Regions from separate parts of the Streptomyces fungicidicus genome, predicted to be linked through region 2. Evidence: riboswitches for the same ligand, from Rfam matches in the RefSeq annotation. Region 2 holds a riboswitch; the other holds the start of a gene.
The links. A riboswitch is a leader RNA that binds a small molecule or an ion and turns the genes downstream of it on or off. The one in region 2 is predicted to bind cyclic di-AMP.
Positions count from the first base shown of each region.

Region 1: another riboswitch for cyclic di-AMP. It lies ahead of CNQ36_RS16470 (M23 family metallopeptidase); the one in region 2 lies ahead of CNQ36_RS31180 (M23 family metallopeptidase).

Region 1 is NZ_CP023407.1:3,634,996-3,642,677, forward strand. Features, by position in the region: gene lhgO (L-2-hydroxyglutarate oxidase) at 1-363, shown strand, start outside; gene trmB (tRNA (guanosine(46)-N7)-methyltransferase TrmB) at 624-1,478, shown strand; gene CNQ36_RS16465 (PrsW family intramembrane metalloprotease) at 1,509-2,864, shown strand; gene CNQ36_RS16470 (M23 family metallopeptidase) at 2,867-3,886, opposite strand; cyclic di-AMP (ydaO/yuaA leader) riboswitch at 3,896-4,052, opposite strand; tRNA gene CNQ36_RS16475 (tRNA-Met) at 4,359-4,432, opposite strand; gene CNQ36_RS16480 (dihydrofolate reductase family protein) at 4,497-5,630, opposite strand; gene CNQ36_RS16485 (response regulator transcription factor) at 5,703-6,362, opposite strand; gene CNQ36_RS16490 (sensor histidine kinase) at 6,392-7,387, opposite strand.
Region 2 is NZ_CP023408.1:216,047-223,728, forward strand. Features, by position in the region: gene CNQ36_RS31175 (alpha-galactosidase) at 1-1,001, shown strand, start outside; cyclic di-AMP (ydaO/yuaA leader) riboswitch at 1,307-1,471, shown strand; gene CNQ36_RS31180 (M23 family metallopeptidase) at 1,474-2,403, shown strand; gene CNQ36_RS31185 (SGNH/GDSL hydrolase family protein) at 2,609-3,394, shown strand; gene CNQ36_RS31190 (MBL fold metallo-hydrolase) at 3,455-4,648, shown strand; gene CNQ36_RS31195 (alpha/beta fold hydrolase) at 4,879-5,613, shown strand; gene CNQ36_RS31200 (sensor histidine kinase) at 6,341-7,682, shown strand, end outside.

The sequences.
Region 1 (7,682 bases), on a different replicon from region 2:
ACGGTGCGGCCGCGCGAGCTGGGGGCGACCCTGGCGTGGCCGGGTTCCTGGCGGCTGGCCCGCCGCCACTGGCGGTACGGCACCGGGGAGCTGCACCGCTCGCTGTCGAAGGAGGCCTTCACCCGGGCGGTACGCCGGCTGCTGCCCGCGGTGCGGGAGGACGACCTGGTACCGGCGGCGGCCGGGGTGCGGGCCCAGGCGGTGCTGCGGGACGGCACCCTGGTCGACGACTTCCTCATCCAGGAGACCCCCCGCGCGGTCCACGTACTCAACGCCCCCTCCCCCGCGGCGACGGCATCCCTCCCGATCGGCCGCGAGGTGGCCCGCCGAGCCCTGGAGGCACTGCCCCCACCGACACCCTGACGCCGAGGTGCACCCCCGCGCCACCGACGACGCCGTCCAACCAAGCAGCCGCAGCGGGACGCCACCCCCGCACCCGGACGCTCCCAGGCGGCACCCCGGCCGCTGCGGGGCACTGCCCCGGGGGAACCCCGCCGAACGGCAGCAGGGCCGTCCGGGGCGCCCCGACGCGGCGGGATGCTCGGAGCCGGGGGCAGGGTTGGAGGACCCGGGTGCTGCCCCCGGACGGGTGAGGGGCGGGTCGCCGTAAAATCGGAAGCACTGTGTCTGACACCGTTAACGCCTCCGCAGCCCTTCCCCCCGCTTCCGGCCAGGACGCGCCGCACACGCCCGGGGTGCCCGTCCGCCATACCCGGGCCAAGGGCGAGCCACGGTTCCCGGACGGCCCCAAGGCCGATCCCGCCGGCTCGCACTTCGAGCGGCGGATCCGCAGCTTCCAGCCGCGCCGCAGCCGGGTGACCGCCGGCCAGGCGGACGCCCTGCAGCGGCTCTGGCCCGCCTGGGGCTTCGACATCGACGGCAGCCGGCGCCTCGACCTCGCCGAGTTCTTCGGCAACGGCAACCCCGTCGTCCTGGAGATCGGCTTCGGCATGGGCGAGGCGACCGCGGCCATGGCCGCCGCCGACCCGGCCACCAACATCCTCGCCGTGGACGTCCACACCCCCGGCCAGGGCAATCTGCTCAACCTCGCCGACCAGCGCGGGCTGACCAACGTACGGGTCGGCAACGGCGACGCGATCATCCTCCTGCGGGAGATGCTCGCCCCCGGCTCGCTCGGCGGGCTCCGCGTCTACTTCCCCGACCCCTGGCCGAAGAAGCGGCACCACAAGCGTCGGCTGATCCAGCCGGAGTTCCTCACCCTCGCCGCGACCCGTCTCGCACCGGGGGCGGTACTGCACTGCGCCACCGACTGGGAGCCGTACGCGGAGCAGATGCTGGAGGTGCTCACCGCGCACCCCGGCTTCGAGAACACGCAGGCCGACGGCGGTTTCGCGCCGCGTCCCGGGTTCCGGCCGCTCACCCGTTTCGAGGGCCAGGGACTGGAGAAGGGACATGTGGTGAACGACCTGCTCTTCCGGCGCGTACGGCAGGACGAGCAGGCGGAAGACCGAGCCTGATACAGCCCCCGCCTCGTTAGGGTCGATCCCGTGGCCACCAGCCCTCCGCACCCGGCGCGTCCCGGAGCAGCCTCCGGAGGATCACCGCGGCATGCGCACTGGTGGCGGCGGCCCTGGGTGCGCTACGGCGCGCTGATCACGCTGCTCGCCCTGTCCGGCCTTGTGATCCTGGCGCTGGTGCGGGAGCAGACCGGCACACAGGGGTTCCTGGTCGGGCTCGGCCTCGCCGTGCTGCCGGTGCCGCTGCTCGTCGCCGCCTTCCGGTGGCTGGACCGGGTCGAGCCCGGGCCCTGGCGGAATCTGCTGTTCTCCTTCGCCTGGGGGGCGTGCGCGGCGGCGCTGATCGCGATCGTCGCGAACAGCTTCGCGACCCGCTGGATAGCCACCGCGACCGCGGATCCGACCGGCGCCGACACCCTCGGGGCGACGGTCATAGCGCCGGTGGTGGAGGAGTCCGCGAAGGCCGCCGCCGTGCTGCTGGTCTTCCTGTTCCGCAGACGCGACTTCACCGGGATCCTCGACGGCGTGGTGATAGCCGGGGTCACCGCCACCGGCTTCGCGTTCACCGAGAACATCCTCTACCTCGGCACCGCCTTCGGCACCGACCAGATCACCGGCGACAGCGGAGTCGCCTCGGTCACGGCGGCGACCTTCTTCGTGCGCATCGTGATGTCGCCGTTCGCGCACCCCTTGTTCACCGTGCTCACCGGGATCGGTTTCGGCGCCGCCGCGCTGTCCGCGGGCCGCCGGCGGGTGCGCCGGATGCTGCTGCCGCTGGGCGGGCTGCTCCTCGCGATGGGCATGCACGCACTGTGGAACGGCTCGTCGACGCTCGGCCGGTACGGCTTCTTCGCGGTGTACGCGGCGTTCATGGTGCCGGCGTTCGGGGTGCTGACCTGGCTGATGGTGTGGACGCGGCAGCGTGAGCTGCGGACCGTGCGGGAGGAACTGCCCGCGTACGCGGCCGCCGGGTGGCTCGGCCCGGCGGAGCCGTTCGCGCTGGGCTCGATGCGGGCGCGGCGCGTCGCCCGGCAGTACGCGCGCCGGTACGGCGGGAAGGCGGCGGCACGCTCGGTCGCCGCCTACGAGGCGTACGCGACGTCGCTGGCGTTCCTGCGGCACCGGGGGCGGCTCGGGCGGGCCGGGCCGGACTTCGTCACACGGGAACGGGAGCTGCTGCTGGAGCTGTGGCACCGGCGGGCCCCGGCCCGTCCGGCGCTGGAGCACGCCGCCCGCGCCACCGCGCCACCCGTACCGCTCACGGCGGCGCCGTGGGCGGTGTACGGGGGACACGCGGGGCACGCGGGATACGGGCACGGCTACGGCTACGGCTACGGCCATCCGTACGCGGGGCACGCCCCGCACACACCCGACCGGCAGCCCTGACGTCAGACGGTGAGGCCCTTGCCGCGCAGCCAGGCCAGCGGGTCGATGCCCGAGGAGGAGCCGCCGGGGTGCACCTCGAGGTGGAGGTGGGCGCCGGTGACGTTGCCGGTGGCGCCGACGCGGCCGATCACATCGCCGGTGTTGACCTTCTGGCCGACGCTGACGCTGATGGACGACTGGTGGGCGTACCAGATCTCGGTGCCGTCCTCGAGGGTCAGCACGGTCTTGTAGCCGTAGGAGCCGTCCCAGCCGGCGGAGGTGATCGTGCCGGTGTGGACGGCCTTGAGCAGCGTGCCCGTGGGGGCGGCGAAGTCGAGGCCGGTGTGGTAGCCGGAGGACCAGTAGGCGCCGGCCTGGCCGAAGGTGGAGGAGAGGGTGTACGAGGAGGTCGGCACCGCGTACTGCCTGGCCAGCTCGGCGAGGCGCTCGGCCTCGGCCTTCTTCGCGGCTTCCTCCTCCGCCTTCTTCTTGGCGGCGGCGGCCTTGGCCTTGGCTTCCTTCTCCGCCTTGGCGGCGGCGTCGGCGGCCGCCTTCTCGGCGGCGGCGACGGCCTCGGCCTCGGCCTGGGTCTCGGCCTGGTCCTGCTGCTGCTCGACCTGCGCCATGATCCGGGCGCGCAGCGCCTCACCGGCGTCGGCGGTGCCCTGCTCGTTGTCGGCGGTGGTCATGCCGATGCTGCTGAGGGGGGTGGCCGAGCCCTTGGGGGTTTCCTCGTCGGAGAGGAGGGAACCCACGCTGGGAAGGTCCGGGACGGAGATCGAGACCGGGGGCTTGCCGGTCTGGGCGCTGGCCATGCCGCCGGCGCCGACGGCCGCTATGACACCGACGCCCAGCACGGTGGAGCTGCGGGCGAGTCCTCCGCCGCGCTGCTTGGAGACGCGGTGCCGGCCCCGTACGGGGCGGAGCGTCTCCGCGGTGGGGTTCCACTCCTCGAAGGGGCCCTCGTCGGTGCTTGCCGCGCCGTAGGCGAAGGTGTCGCTCGGCTTGAAGGGGGCCTCGGGGGCAGGCGGGTTGGACGCCACGTGGGCGCACTCCTTTCCTTCCTTCGCCTACCGGGTTAGCTGACGGGTTCGGAGCAGGAAGGTCTCCTACGCGCGTATACGTGCCGTGTCGCCACGGCGGTATCCGCGTGATTCACCCCAAGTGGTGGTTCCCCGGTTCCCTTGCGGGATTCGGCGCGTGCGCACGGAGCCGACTTCTGTGACGGCTGGGACGACCGCGCTGCGTTATCGAACGTTAATAGACGCGAGGGCGTGATTCCAAGCTGTTCCCCTTGATCATTAACGAATCCCGGGGGGACTTAAGCGTCACCGACGGTCAAAAACGGGCGAGTTGACCGCACCTCGAACGACATCGAGAAACTGACGGTGTGTCAGTTGTTATGCGCTGCGAGACGCTCCGCTCACGCTGGGTGAGAGTGAAGGGAAAGGGTGGAGGGGGAGGGGAAAACACCGAGGGCCGGAATCCTTATGGATTCCGGCCCTCGGCCTTCAGTAGCGGGGACAGGATTTGAACCTGCGACCTCTGGGTTATGAGCCCAGCGAGCTACCGAGCTGCTCCACCCCGCGTCGGTAGACACCAGTGTACGCCATGCGCGGGACATGCCGCACACCCATTACCGGCGGGCCCGTCTCAGCGGCCGAGCAGATGGCCGTTGGGCGCCTTGGCGCGGTCCTCGTGCTCGGGCAGCACCACGACGGTGGCGCCCCCGGACTCCAGTACGCCGCTGCCGTCGGCGCCCTCGACGAAGGTGTCCGGCTCCCGCCAGGCCGTGACCACCCGCCGCACCCCCGCGTCCAGGATCAGCCGGACGCAGGACGCGGGGCGGGACGCTCGGCGGGCGCACGGCTCCAGGCTGGAGTACACGGTGGCGGTGGCGAGCCGGGGGTCCGTGGGATCGGCCTTGGCGAGCGCCGCCTCCTCCGCGTGCACCACCGGGTCCCCGCCCTCCCGGGAGTGACCGCGCGCCAGCTCCGTGCCGTCGGCGGCCACGACGACCGCGCCCACGCTGAACGCCGTCGCGGACGGCGGGCACAGGGCGGCCAGCTCGCAGGCCAGGGCCAGCCAGTGGTGGTCGGCGGCGGACGGCAGCGGGCCGGTGCCGGGGGCGGTGGGCTCGTAGCGCATCAGGACGACGTCGCCGACCTGGCGGGTCCCGGTCAGCCGCAGCCTGCCGCCCTGGTAGGCGCCGGGGCCGAAGAGGCGGGGGGCCTCCGGGTCGCCCACGAACAGCGGGGCGACGGCGAGCTGCAGTTCGTCGGCGAGGCCCTGGGTGATCAGCTGGGTGTGGATCAGTCCGCCGCCCTCGACCATGAGCCGCCGGACCCCGCGCGCGGCGTGCAGATGCTCCAGCAGCCGCCGCCAGTCCAGTTCGGCGCCGAGCGGGACGACGTCGGCGGCGATCCCCAGGACGCGGGCCCGCTCGGCGCCCTCGTCGGTGGTGTAGAGGACCTTCTCGCCGCCGGTGTGCCAGAACCGGGCCGCCGGGTCCAGCTCTCCCGAGCCGCTGACGGTGACCTTGAGCGGGTACTCGGTCCGGCCCTCGGCCAGGCGGGCGGCGCGCCGCTCGGGCGAGTTGACCAGCAGCCGCGGGTTGTCGGCGCGCAGGGTGCCGGCGCCGACCAGGATGGCGTCCACGGACGCCCGTACCTCGTCGACCCGGTCGAAGTCGGCCGGGCCGGACAGCAGCAGCCGTTCGGGGCCGGTGTCGTCCAGGTAGCCGTCGAGGGAGACGGCGGCGGACAGCAGGACGTAGGGGTGCGGCATCGGTTCCTACTCCGGGTGGGCGGGCTCGGGGGTGCCCAGTCTGGCAACACTCCCGGCGGGCCCGTGCGCCGGTCAGGGTTCGATGAGCCCCACGCGGATGGCGTAGCGGGTGAGTTCGAGGCGGTCCCGGAGGCCGAGCTTGGCCAGCAGGTTGGCGCGGTGCCGCTCCACCGTCTTGGGGCTGATCACCAGGAGGCCCGCGATCTGCTGCGAGGTGTGGCCCTCGGCGACGAGCTTGAGGATCTCCTCCTCGCGGTCGGTGATCGCCTTGGCCGGCAGGGCGCGGCCCTCCCTCGCCAGGTCGAGGTAGTTGTGGATGAGGGCGTTGACGGCGCCGGGATAGAGGAACGGCTCCCCGCGCATGGTGGCGTGGCATGCCTCGACGAGGTCGCGGTCGGCGACGGACTTCAGGACGTAGCCCGAGGCGCCGGCGGCGAGGGCCTCGAAGAAGAACTGCTCGTTGTCGTACATGGTCAGGATGAGGATGCGGGTCTCCGGCAGGGTGCGGGAGAGCTCACGGGCCGCCTGGAGACCGGTCTGGCGGGGCATCGCGATGTCGAGGATGGCCAGGTCGGGGCGGTGCTCACGGGCCTGCTCGAGGGCTTCGGCACCGTCGGCGGCCTCGGCCACGACGGTCAGATCCGGCTCACCGTCGAGGATGAGGCGAACCCCCCGGCGGACCAGCGCGTGGTCGTCGGCGAGCAGGATGCGGGTGGGGGCCGGGTCTGTCATGTTCAGCGTTTCCGGTCGAGGGGCGTCGGTCACGGTGGCGGAGCGTGCGCGGTCTCCCGTGCGGGGACGAGGGCGTGCGCGGGGAAACGGGCGGGGACGGGGACGGTCAGGCGGACCTCGGTACCGCCGCCGGCGGCCCGGTCCACGGTGAGCCGGGCGCCGACGAGCAGGGCGCGTTCGCGCATCCCGCGGATGCCGGCGCCCTCCGGCGCGGCGCCGGTGCCCCGGCCGTCGTCCCGGACGAGGAGTTCGACCCCGCCGGGCGCGCGGCGCAGGGCCAGCTCGGCGCGACGGGCCCCGGCGTGGCGGGCGGTGTTGGTGAGGCCCTCCTGGGCGACCCGGTAGATGACCAGTTCCGTCTCCTGGTCCAGCTCGGGCAGGTCCGCGGCGGGGGAGTGCTGGACGCTCAGGCCGGAGCCGCCGTACTCGTTGGCGAGGGCCTTGAGCGCGCTGGCCAGTCCCAGCTCGTCCAGCACGCCGGGACGCAGTCGGCGGGCGATGCGCCGGATCTCCTCCAGACTGGCCCGGGTGGTCTCCTGCACCTGGCGCAGCTCCTCGCCCAGTCCGGGCGGGGCGTGGTCGGCGGCGCGCTTGAGCTGGAGCAGTACGGCGGTGAGGGACTGGCCGACCTCGTCGTGCAGTTCCCGGGCGACCCGGCGGCGTTCGGCCTCCTGCGCGGACAGGGCGCGGGCGCTGCTCGTGGCGCGCTCGTCCTCCAGCCGGTCCAGCATCGTGTTGTACGTGGTGATCAGCTCGGCGATCTCGCCGCGCCCGCCGACCGCGGGGCGGTCTCCGGGGCGGAGCAGGTCGGTCGTGGTCATCGCCCGGGTCAGCCGTTGCAGCGGGGCGAGGCCGACGCGGAGCAGCAGGGCGTTGGCGACCAGCATGGCGGCCAGCCCCACGGTGAGGACCGCGGCCTCGGTGAGCAGGACCGGCGTGGATACGGTGACGGGTCCCAGCAGAAGGGCCGTGGCCACGATGAGCACGACGGCGTTCAGCAGGAAGATCCGCCAGAACAGGGGCACCCCGTACCGCCTCCTCGCCGTGGGCCGCTCGCCGCGGGCCCCCGTGTGCGCGGGAGCCCGACGGCCCGCTGTCCGGGGGCGCGGCGCGGGCCGTCATCCCCAGCGTGGGCGCTGAGCGGGCCCCGCGCCATCGGTGACAACCCCCATTTCGCACACCGGGCCCCGGCCGGCCCGGGGGTCCCGTACACGCCGTCCCCCACCGGGGATGGGGGCCGCGACGGATGGCCCCGGCGGGTGCCGGTGGGCGAGGCTGGAGTCTCCGTACCGGGCGGGTGACGAGGTCGGTGCAAGGGCA
Region 2 (7,682 bases):
AGCCCCTCGCCGACCATGTGCGCGGGCTCGGGATGCGGTTCGGCATCTGGGTCGAGCCGGAGATGGTCAACCCGGACAGCGACCTGTACCGGGCGCACCCCGACTGGGTGCAGTTCCAGCCGGGACGCCGGCGCACGGAGTTCCGCAACCAGCTCGTCCTCAACCTCGCGCGCGACGACGTCCGGGAGTACCTCTGGGAGCGGCTCGACGCGCTGCTCTCCGAGACTCCGGTCGACTATGTGAAGTGGGACTTCAACCGCTGCTTCACCGACGCCGGCTGGCCGGACGACCCCTATCCGCAACGGCTGTGGACCGATCACGTGCGGGGCCTGTACGCCCTGCTGGACCGGCTCAGGGCCGCCCATCCGGGCGTGGCCTTCGAGTCCTGCTCGGGCGGCGGCGGCCGGATCGACCTGGGCGTCCTCTCCCGCACCGACCAGGTATGGACCTCGGACAACACCGATCCGCTCGACCGCCTCGCCATCCAGCACGGCTTCAGCCAGCTCCACCCGGCCCGGGTCATGGCCGCCTGGGTCACCGACAGCCCGAACGCGATGCTGAACGGACGGGTCAGCTCGCTGCGTTTCCGTTTCGTCAGCGCGATGGCCGGGGTGCTCGGCGTCGGCGGTGACCTCACACGGTGGACCGGGCAGGAGCTCGAGGAGGCGCGCGAGTGGGTCGCGCTCTACAAGGAGATCCGGCCGGTTGTCCAGCGCGGTGACCTGTACCGGCTGCGCCCCCCGGCGGGAGGCCTCAGCGCGGTGCAGTACGTCCTCGGCGACGAGACCGTGGTCCTGGCCTGGCTCCAGGCGCAGCACTACGGGGAACCCGTCCCGGCACTCCGGCTGCACGGCGTCGACCCGAACGCCTCGTACGAATGCCTTGAAACGGGTGAAAAGCACCGTGGCGCCGTACTGCGGCACCACGGGCTACACACCGGGCTGCGGGGCGACCTGGATGCGGCGGTCTTCCGGTTCCGGCGCCTGGGATCTGGCGATTGAGGCGTTCTGTCCGATTGGGGTGATTTGCCATAACGCGCCCCGAAAGAAGGGAGGATGGGAAAGGGGCGCGTGAGCATCGTCATATCGGTGACGATGTGTTGTCGCCATGCTCACGTAATTCCGTGAAAAGGCAAGGGAATTCACGGCGCGATCCCTGTGCGGATTGACGCTCGGTGACGCCCTTTCCTCCTTTGGATCACGGAAAAGCGCGTTCGGGGTGAACCTCGCGCTTGTCCCTTCCCGTCCGGGTCGCTTACGTTCGCCACCGATCCGGACGGACGCCTAATCCTGCCGCCGCCCGGAGCCCGCACCCACTGACTGACCCGTGTACGGCAGGAGCGGGGGACCCACAGGTACGACTGCCTGTTCCGGTTCCCGGAACGGCTTGGGGTTAAGCCGCGTGAAAACGCGGCCGGGCATCTCCAGTCCGAACCCGACAGCTCACCTCGCAGGCGCCGGAGAGGAATTCACCATGCCCGCGAAGGGTAAGCACCGCCGTACCACGGCCCAGCGTCTGACCCGTTCCATCGCCGTCGCCGGAACCGGTGGCGCCGTACTCGCCCTGCCGCTTCTCGGCGCCACCGGCGCGCACGCCGCCACGCCGCAGACCGCCCCCGGAAAGACCGTCCAGTCCCTTTCCGCCGCCGGCCAGTCGGCCGCCGCCGAGAAGGGCGACGACGCCCGCACGTACACCGTGAAGGCGGGCGACTACCTCGCGAAGATCGCCGAGGCCGAGCACGTCGACGGCGGCTGGAAGAAGCTCTACGCGGACAACCGCGATGCCGTCGGGTCCGACCCGTCGCTCATCCACCCCGGCCTGAAGCTCTCCCTCGAGGGCAAGGCCGCCGCGAGCACCCCGAAGAAGTCGTCCACCCCGAAGGCCCCCGAGGCCGCCGCGGAGAAGAAGGCCGAGAAGCCCGCCGCGCAGCCGTCGGAGCAGTCCGCCTCGGACACCTCCGCCCAGTCCACGAGCACCGACCAGGCCGCGAGCACCTCCGGTTACACCTCCCCGGTGCCCGGCGGCGGCCTCGGCACCGCCTACAAGGTGGCCGGCAGCATGTGGTCCAGCGGCTACCACACCGGTGTCGACTTCGCCGTCCCGACCGGCACCTCCCTGAAGGCCGTCGGCGCGGGCACCGTCGTCTCCGCCGGCTACGGCGGCGCGTACGGCAACCAGGTCGTCATCAAGCTCAATGACGGCTACTACGCCCAGTACGCCCACCTGTCCTCGCTGTCCGTCTCGGCCGGCCAGACCGTCACCGCCGGCCAGCAGGTCGGCCTCTCCGGCGCGACCGGCAACGTGACCGGCCCGCACCTGCACTTCGAGATCCGCACCACCCCGGACTACGGCTCGGACGTGGACCCGGTCTCCTACCTTCGTGGCAAGGGCGTCTCGATCTGACCCCCTGCGACACCCTTCCTGACACGCGCGCCGGTGGCCGGCCCCGATCCACGGGGCCGGCCACCGGCGTATTCCGGAGTTGGCCAACATTTTGAGGGTGTCTTATCTCACCGCACGTCAACCCCTCCTTACGGTCGCGTAGGTCACATTGGAAGGTGAATCATGTGCAGCTGTGGCAGACGATTCGAAGAGTGACAGCAGAGCAGTGATCGGGTCGTACGTGGCGGTGGGGGACAGCTTCACCGAAGGCGTCGGCGACCCCGGCCCCGACGGGGCGTTCGTCGGCTGGGCCGACCGGTTCGCCGTACTTCTCGCCGACCGCCGCCCCGAAGGGGACTTCGCGTACACCAACCTCGCCGTGCGCGGAAAGCTGCTGGACCAGATCGTGGCCCACCAGCTGCCCCGCGCCGTCCAGCTCGCCCCCGACCTGGTCACGTTCTGCGCGGGCGGCAACGACATCATCCGTCCCGGAACCGACCCGGACGAGGTGGCCGAGCGCTTCGAGCGGGCGGTCGCCGCGCTCACCGCCGTGTCCGGCACCGTCATGGTGACCACGGGGTTCGACACCCGCGGCGTGCCCCTGCTGAAGCACCTGCGCGGCAAGATCGCGACGTACAACGGGCATGTGCGGGCCGTCGCCGACCGCTACGGCTGCCCCGTGCTCGACCTGTGGTCCCTCAGGAGCGTCCAGGACCGCAGGGCCTGGGACGCCGACCGGCTGCACCTGTCGCCGGAGGGACACACCCGCGTCGCGCTGCGGGCGGGGCAGCTCCTCGGCATGGAGATCCCCGCCGACCCGGAACAGCCGTGGCCGCCCCTGCCGCCCCGCGGCGCCTTCGACGTCCGGCGGGACGACGTCCAGTGGGCGCGCGAGTACCTGGTGCCGTGGATCGGCCGCCGGCTACGCGGGCAGTCCTCGGGCGACCACGTGCGGGCGAAGGGGACGCTCTCGCCCGACGACATCAAGGTACGGATCGCCACGGTGGCCTGAGCGCCGGGTACCGCCGCACGCACATAATGGAATGTCTGACCGACTCCACCTGGAGGCACCGTGGCCGTCACCCGTTCCGATCGCTCCGGGCTGCGCGCCCTGCGGCCCGAGTCCTTCGGCGCGGACCCCGGCGGCGAGCGCATGGCGCGCATCCGCAGGTCCCCGCACTTCAAGGACGGCGTCTTCCAGAACCCCGGGGGCCCCGCCCGGATCCGCCCGTCCGGATCGACCCGGGACCTGGCGAGGACCTACTTCGACAAGGACTCCCGGTCCCGGCGCGCCCCCAAGGGCGCGATCCCGGTGCACCCGACCACCCTGGCCGACATCTCCCGTCCGCCGGCCACGGGCCTGCGGCTGACCTGGATGGGCCACTCCGGCGTGCTCGCGGAGATCGACGGCCACCGGGTCCTGTTCGACCCCGTCTGGGGTGAGCGCTGCTCGCCGTTCCCCTTCGCCGGCCCCAGGCGGCTGCACCCCGTGCCGCTGCCGCTGGCCGCGCTCGGCCCGGTCGACGTCGTCGTGATCTCCCACGACCACTACGACCACCTGGACCTGCCCACGATCAAGGCGCTGGCCGGCACGGACACCCTGTTCGCGGTGCCCCTCGGCGTCGGCGCGCACCTGGAGCACTGGGGCGTGTCCGCCGGCCGGCTGCGCGAACTGGACTGGCACGAGACGACGAAGGTCGGCGGGCTCACCCTCACCGCCACCCCGGCCCGCCACTTCTGCGGCCGGGGCCTGCGCAACACCCAGCACACCCTGTGGGCCTCCTGGGTGGTCGAGGGCGAGGAGCACCGCGTCTACCACAGCGGTGACACCGGCTACTTCGATGGCTTCAAGGACATCGGCGCCGGTCACGGCCCGTTCGACGCCACGATGATCCAGGTGGGCGCCTACTCGGACTTCTGGCCCGACATCCACATGACGCCCGAGGAGGGCGTCCGGGCCCATCTCGACCTGCAGGGCGGGGACGCGGCCGGTGTGCTGCTGCCCATCCACTGGGCCACCTTCAACCTGGCGCCGCACGCCTGGGCGGAGCCGGGGGAGTGGATGAGGGACGCGGGCGAGGAGGCGGGCCAGGCGGTGGCGTTCCCCCGGCCGGGCGAGCCTTTCGAGCCGGCGGGGGAGCTGCCGGTGGAGCCGTGGTGGCGGGCGGTGTCCGGTCCGGTCGCCCGTTCGTGGAACCGTCCCCGGAGCGCCGAGGGCGTGGCCGGGACGAGCAAGGGGGATCTCGACCTCGCCGGCGAGCGGTGAGCTCCGGTCCCTCACCTTCGGGACGGTTCATGCCGGCCTGTGTCGCGGGCCTCATGACCGGGACGGCCCTCTCCGGCATGAAGGGGAGGCAGCACCGGGAGGCCGGGGGGCCGCCGGACGCACCCGAGCCGGGGGTCGGCCAGGGCAGCGCCGAAGCGGACTCCGGCGGCGGCTTCGACGGCGACCGAGCGGTGACGCCGGGCGGAGGGGAGCGAGGAAGTGGGGGACTCATGACGGCAGCGGACGCGCCGCCCGTCGTCCTGGTGCACGGGACGCGGTTCAGCGCGGGACAGTGGAGCCCGCAGCTCGCCGCGCTCCAGAAGGACTTCCGGGTGGCCGCCGTCGACCTGCCGGGCCACGGCGCCCGCTCCGCCGAGCCCTGGAGCCTGGACGCGGCGTCGGAGATCATCGCCGCCGCGGTGGACTCGCTCGACCGCGGACCGGCCCTGGTCGTCGGGCACTCGCTCGGCGGATACGCCTCGCTGGAGTTCGCGCGGCGCTTCCCCGAGCGGCTGCGGGGGCTGGTCCTCGCCGGGGCCAGCGCCTCCACTCGTGGCCCGTGGGCGACGCCGTACCGATGGGTCACCGGACTCGTCCCCCGTGTCCCGGCGGACCGGCTGGCCCGGTGGAACGACCGGTTGCTGCGCCGGCTCTACCCGCCCGAGGTGGTGGAGGCGACCATCCGCTCCGGCTACGCCTTCCACACCCTGCCGGCCGCCTGGGGCGAGGTGCTCGGCCGCTTCGACGCGGGTGCGATGCGGCACGTGACGGCTCCCGTGCTCATCCTCAACGGTGAGAAGGACCCCGTCTTCCGGTCCGGCGAGTCGGACTTCGCCCGCGCGCATCCGCACGCCCGCGTCGAGCTGATTCCGCGGGCGGGACATCTAGCGAACTTCGACGATCCGGCCGCCTTCACCGACGCCGTCCGCCGTTTCGCCCGGGAGCTGCCCGCTTCCTGTGGGTGAGGCGGAGGTGATCCACGCGGCCGGGGCGGCTCGGTGGGGGAACTGCTCGGCCGGCACTACGCGCTGTCCTGAAGCGCCCGCTTCTGGGACCGCGGCCCCGCCGGTCCCACCATGCGGGCCATCGGTGATCACTACTTGAACACCGCCCGCGGCGGCGCTCCCTCGGCGCCCTGGCCCGATCGCTACGGAGGGTGATGTTCTGGCCGGAGGGGTGAGGGGTGCAGGAGCGGGCCGGAGGCCCCCGCTCGTCGGTCCCGGGCGAGGGAAGGTGGGCCGGTGCGGGTCCCTCCGCCGGAGGCCGCTCCGCCCCGCGGACTCATGACGACCGCTTGTGACCAGCCTCGACCGCGCTCTGTCCACTCTCGATCCCTTGGGCTGAACGGTTATCGGTCTGTCGTACGACGCCTCATACCAGAGCGCGACGGTGTCCGCACCAGTTTGTCAACTGCCCACCGCACATGATGCGGTGACGACTACGGTGAGTGTCGGTCGGGCGGCGCGCGGCACCTCACGTCGAAGGGCGCGTCATGCCCAGGGGCCGCGTCCAGCAGTCGGATCAGGGAGCGGGGACCGGTACGTGCAGCCACAAGGCGGACGAGGGAGCGGACGGGGCGAGGGACCCCGGCGCCCGGGCCCGGCCGGCGCCCCGGGCGCCCGGGCGCGGGGCACCAGCGAGCAGGCGCCCGCCGGCACCGCGGTCGTGGCCCGCCGGCCGGACCGCGGTGCCGTGATCCCCGCCGGATCCCGGGCCCGCCGGACGGGCCCGGCCACCCGCCAGGAGCGCCGCGAGGGCGGACGGCACGGGCGGCCGCCGTCCCGTACCGGCCCCGTGCCGACCGAGGGCCAGCTACGGCCCCAGCTGCTGCGTCTCGCCGTGCTGCCGCCCGTGGCGGTCGCCCTCAGCGCCTGCGCGGCCGTGCTCTTCACCGTCCGCTCCACCGGCGTCCGGCCGGGCCCCACCCTGTGGGCCGTGCTCGGCGGCGCCACCTCGGTGACGTGCGCCGGCATCGTCATCGCCGCCGTGGCCGCCGACCGCGCCGCCCGGTCCGTGCACGACCGCGTCGCGGCCCTGCGCCGGAGCACCGCCCGGCGCGAGGAGGACCTGCGCGCCCTCGTCGGGACACTGCGCCGCGGCGACGCCCCGCCCGCACACGGACGGCGAACCGAACACCCCGACGACGCCGAGGACGCCGAAGACTTCGACGTGCTCGCCGCCGACCTCGACCGGGCGCACGACGCCGCCGTCACCGCCGTCGTGGAGGCGTCCCGGCTCTCCGGCCGGGCCGGCAGCGAACAGAAGCTCGAGGTGTTCGTCAACCTCGCCCGGCGGCTGCAGTCCCTGGTGCACCGCGAGATCTCCCTCCTCGACGAGCTGGAGAACGAGATGGAGGACCCCGACCTGCTCAAGGGGCTCTTCCACGTCGACCACCTCGCCACCCGCATCCGCCGGCACGCCGAGAACCTCGCCGTGCTCGGCGGGGCCGTCTCCCGGCGGCAGTGGAGCAACCCCGTCTCCATGACCGAGGTGCTGCGCGCGGCGATCGCCGAGGTCGAGCAGTACTCGCGGGTCAAGCTGGTGCCGCCGGTCGAGGGCACCCTGCGCGGACACGCCGTCGCCGACGTCATCCACCTGCTCGCCGAACTCGTCGAGAACGCCACCGTGTTCTCCGCCCCGCACACCCAGGTGCTGCTGCGCGCCGACCTCGTCACCTCCGGGCTCGCCGTCGAGGTCGAGGACCGCGGGCTTGGCATGCCCGTCGGCGAGCAGGACCGGATGAACGCGCTGCTCACCGACCCCGACCAGGTGCAGGTCGCCAGCCTGCTGGCCGACGGCCGGATCGGCCTGTTCGTGGTCTCCCAGCTCGCCAGGCGGCACGGCATCCGCGTCCGGCTCCGCAGCAACATCTACGGCGGGGTGCAGGCCGTGCTCGTGGTGCCGCAGGCACTTCTCGGCACCGAGCCGGGCGCCCTGACCGGCGGCCAGGACACGGGAGCGGCGGGGCGGGAACAGGGGCCTGGTGACACCGGTGCCGTCCCCGCGGTCCGCCATCTGCCCGCCGTACCCGCCC